2 regions of the Robiginitalea biformata HTCC2501 genome follow, and region 1 is predicted to be linked to the other one. Evidence: riboswitches for the same ligand, from Rfam matches in the RefSeq annotation. Region 1 holds a riboswitch; the other holds the start of a gene.
The links. A riboswitch is a leader RNA that binds a small molecule or an ion and turns the genes downstream of it on or off. The one in region 1 is predicted to bind S-adenosylmethionine.
Positions count from the first base shown of each region.

Region 2: another riboswitch for S-adenosylmethionine. It lies ahead of RB2501_RS02890 (hypothetical protein); the one in region 1 lies ahead of thrA (bifunctional aspartate kinase/homoserine dehydrogenase I).

Region 1 covers NC_013222.1:3,495,276-3,497,671, reverse strand. Annotated here, with positions in the region: gene metK (methionine adenosyltransferase) at 1-583, shown strand, start outside; SAM riboswitch class I at 717-851, shown strand; gene thrA (bifunctional aspartate kinase/homoserine dehydrogenase I) at 963-2,396, shown strand, end outside.
Region 2 covers NC_013222.1:637,837-640,232, reverse strand. Annotated here, with positions in the region: gene RB2501_RS02895 (hypothetical protein) at 12-464, opposite strand; gene RB2501_RS02890 (hypothetical protein) at 478-858, opposite strand; SAM-I-IV-variant riboswitch at 897-988, opposite strand; gene RB2501_RS02885 (Swt1 family HEPN domain-containing protein) at 1,052-1,915, shown strand; gene RB2501_RS02880 (hypothetical protein) at 2,077-2,396, opposite strand, start outside.

The sequences.
Region 1 (2,396 bases):
GCGGGGCCTGTTCGACGAGCGGATCAAATACCATATCAACCCGACGGGTAAATTTGTTATCGGCGGACCCCACGGGGATACGGGCCTCACGGGCCGTAAGATCATCGTGGATACCTACGGGGGCAAAGGTGCCCACGGAGGCGGTGCCTTCAGCGGCAAGGACCCGAGCAAGGTAGACCGAAGTGCGGCTTATGCTGCCCGCCATGCGGCCAAAAACCTGGTGGCAGCCGGGGTGGCCGACGAGATCCTCGTACAGGTGAGCTATGCCATTGGGGTGGTGGAGCCAACCTCCATCAACGTAACGACCTACGGCACCTCCAGGGTTAATCTCACCGACGGGCAGATCGGGGCGAAAGTTGCCGAACTGTTCGATATGCGGCCCTTTGCCATTGAGGAAAGGCTGAAGCTGCGAAACCCCATCTACCTGGAGACCGCCGCCTACGGACACATGGGCAAAGAACCCCGCGTGGTTACCAAGGTGTTTGAATCCCCGTACAACGGGCGGGTGACCAAGGAGGTGGAACTCTTTACCTGGGAGAAGCTGGACGCCGTGGACGCGGTCAGGGAAGCCTTTGGCCTGTAGCCGGTGGTGTTGGCCCGGGCCAAAGGCATCGGGCTGGGACAAAAAGCTTTGCCTATTAAATTATTCGGCCCGAAATTGGGAATTTCCCTTATGGCATCCCTATATTTGCCGAGACGTTCACATATATACTGACTCGTTATCAAGAAAGGTGGAGGGACTAGACCCAGTGAAGCCTTGGCAACCCTTCGCACAATCGAAGAAGGTGCTACATTCTAACCCGGACCGGGATCGGGGCCAGCTGGCTGCCGCGGTGCGGGGCAGATAACAACCGGGCGCTGCCCCGCTTCCATTTTCTTTTTAACGCCGACATTTAAAGCAATCCGTATTCCGGATGGGTGCCCAACGGACGCCCCGGACGGAACGGCCTTCAAATAAAACCATGGAAGCATCGCCATTGCAACATATCCAGTTAAACGCCTTTACCACCGAAAAAGGCGTTACCCAGCAGATCGAGCTGTCGTACCAGCTCTTCGGGAGGAAACTCCACACGGCCCCCGTTGTGCTGGTAAACCACGCCCTCACGGGAAATTCCAACGTCGCCGGGCCGGACGGCTGGTGGACGTCCCTGGTGGGCCCGGGCAAGTGCATCGACACGGAGACTTACACGGTACTCTGTTTTAATGTTCCCGGAAACGGCTATGACGGTTTCCTGATAGAGAATTACAAGGATTTTATCGCCGGGGACATTGCGCGCATCTTCCTCCTGGGTCTGGAATACCTCGGCATCCACAAGCTCTTTGCCCTGATTGGCGGCTCCCTGGGGGGCGGGATTGCCTGGGAGATGGCAGCTCTGCGCCCGGATTTGGCAACCCACCTGATCCCGGTGGCTTCCGACTGGAAGTCGACAGACTGGCTCATCGCCAATTGCCAGATACAGGAGCAATTCCTGGTAAATTCCTCCCAACCCGTACACGATGCGCGGATGCACGCCATGCTCTGTTACCGGACCCCCGAGTCGTTTAAGCAGCGTTTTCGCCGGAGTACAAACGAGGAGTCCCGGTTGTTCAACGTCGAAAGCTGGCTGCTCCACCACGGCAAGAAGCTGCAGGAACGTTTTCAGCTGGCGGCTTACAAGCTCACCAACCAGCTCCTGAAGACCATCGATATTACAAGGGGCGGGGAAGAGGCCTTCCAGCGGCTCCAGCAAAGCGCCACGCATATCCATATCATCGGGGTGGATTCCGATTTGTTTTTTACGGCTGCCGAAAACAAGGAGACCTATAAACAGCTCGCCCAGGTCAATTCCAATGTCACCTACGGGGAAATCCATTCCGTGCACGGGCACGATGCCTTCCTGATAGAATTCGACCAGATGGAACAGCTGCTGCAGGACGTTTTCGGTGGCACCGGACAGCGTCCCCTGAAGGTGCTGAAGTTCGGCGGGAAATCCCTGGCCAACGGCGAGGGCATTGACCGCGTCCTGGATATCATTTCGGCACGCGTAGCGGAAAAGGAACGCGTAGCGGTGGTGTTGTCCGCACGGGAAAAGGCCACGGACCAGCTCGAAGAACTGCTGGAACTGGCCGCGGACGGGAAGGATTACAGCGAGGCTTTCAGCCGTTTCGAAAACTATCAGCGGCACACGTTCTCCAATGTCGGTCTGGGGGATTCCTTTGAAGCGATTGCGAGGCTGCTGGAAGGGGTACGCCTGCTGGGCGATTACAGCCCGAAGATCAAAGACCAGGTCCTGGCCCAGGGAGAGTTGCTGTCTGCCCGGCTGATAACCAAGCTGTTGATCGGCAGGGGCCTGAACGCCGTACTCGTAGATGCGCGTGAGCTGATCCGTACGGACTCGGGCTTCGGGAACGCCCAG
Region 2 (2,396 bases), 670 kb from region 1:
TGAGATAAATTTTATTTACCGTTGTATTCAACTTTACCAAGCCCGGCAAGTGAAGAGGAGGTAATTCTGGCAAGAAATGGAAAAGTATTGATTTTAATCAAAAGCGCCTTCTCGTCGACGTGCTCTAATTTCATTTCTTCCTTTTTGATGTTTAAGTAGAAGGAGCACAGGTAGTTATAAACAATATTTATGAGGTTTTCATAAGGCAACGTACTCAGCAAAAAGAGTTTGTCACCCACTAAATATACGTGGTTCCGATAGCTCATTCTTTTGGAAGTTCCTATTTCCGAATAGTCAATTTCCTTCAATTCGAGCACTTTGTGAAGTGCTGAGAGATACCCGGAACGGGCAACTCCCCAACCGAAATTTCCCACTTGAACATTGAAAGAATAGATAAGTTCATCGTCAGATTTTTGCGCTAGTAAGTCGACATATTCCTTGTAGTATTCAATAGAATTTTTCATTTGACCGAAATTTTTAATCGGCCTTATCTGCCGAATCCATCCAAACAAAAGTGCCTTGCTGATTGATTTCGTATTCGAGCCAGGCACAATTTTCAGTGCCGGGCAGTTTCTGGCCGGAATTGATGTAATTCCATGGAACGTCCTGTACCAGGACATAATCCCGTAGTTCTTCTAGGCCTAAAGGGCAGAGCAATTGTTCAATCTGATTTAATAGTCCGGGCGGCGGCCACGACATTTCGTGTTGCAGAAATAATTGCTTGTTATGCACGCCCCAAAGCTGTTGGACTTCATTAAACCTGGAAAAGGCATCCTCATTCCTGAGTACGCAATCCAGAGGCATAATAAGGGTGGCAAAGCGAACTTTCAGTCTTTTGCTGGTAACAATGGAAATCATAGCGTTCTTCTTTTAACGCATCAGAAATCCTCATTGGAAAGGAATTATTTTTTTGACGACCGTCCGCATTCTGAACCACCGTGGCTTTTATGCTCGGTTGGTACGCGCCTTAGCGTTCCTGATGCAGGAATAAATTTAATTCTTTCCTATAACTTTATAAAATGATTGTCATGAGAATTTTAGAATAGTATTGATGGAACGGAAGGAGACTAACTTATTTATCGCCCTAGGGGCATTCATACAGGCGATGCGACTCTTCATTTCAACTGAATTGAAATCTCGCTTTGGTGATAACTGGGAAAGAAAATATTTTGACAAACTACTTCCTCAACTACAAGAAGCCTGGGGCAAAAATCTTCAGGCGGGATTCACTCCTGAATACTTAATAGACTTTGGGAACTTGAACAGTTTTTCAATTGGAGCTAAAAAAGAATTTTTCTGGGAACACTTTGGAAAAAAGAGCCATAACCTACCCGCAATTTTCAATGAATTGGCAGAAGTAAGAAATATGACAGCCCATTACCTACCTATAGATGATGACAAAGCTGAAAAAGCATATCTACATATGATTGGGTTGGCTAAGGATCTTGAAATGAGTGAACTGGAAACACTGCTGAGGAAGCTTAAAAGGGATTCATTCAGTTCACGGTCGATTCCAAGTCCATCACCAGCTTCCTTATCTTCTGATTCCCAAAAAATTGGTAAGTCAGCGGCAATCAAACACGTTAATGATGCCATTGGAAATGTTCGATTATTTCATAAGAACACAGTCTTTTCGAACATAAATAAGTCCGTGCCTCGTTGGTGGCTAAACATTCCCCCATCAAAATTTGAGAGCGAGTTAAATATACTTTTGGTAGAAAAGAAGGAACTGATTTGGATATACTTACCAAAGAACTCATGTAGCCCTCCGGAAAATTTTTTCAACACTCGAAAAGATAATGGTAAAATCGACCTCAGTATTGGAATTGAAGGGGATACTTATTTAAAAGACACCTTAGGCGACACTAATTTTAGTTTCAGGCCTTTCGTAAAGGAAAGATTGAGCATTCTATAATTTGTAAGCGTAAATTAAATTCTAATCCTTTAGCCGCTATTCCCTATCCCGAAAAAATCCGCCTTCCCCAGGGAAGCCCTGCACTGGAATACCAAAAAAGCCCGCTTTAAAGAAAGCAAGGCGAATAAGTATTTAAAGAGAAAGTATAGGAGATTTCAGATCTAGATCGGAGAGGCAGAAATTGGATGAAGATGATTGAATAACTCAATTTTTCTGGCATTTCCTATTTCATCATATTCATATACGAACCAATTCAAAGGAGCAGGATTGATTCGAATAGAATTATCAGAAACGTCCATATTCCGAGCAATTGGTATTGGGGGTTTCGCATTTTGTTCGATGCCTCCACATTCTAAACATCTTGGAATGGGGTTGTTGTCCTTGTAGAACTGAATATTTAATAAGGATTGAGTAAAATCAATTTTCAATACCGCTGATTGTTCAACTAAACGGTTCTCTTTTTGTCGTATGGATTTCAGTT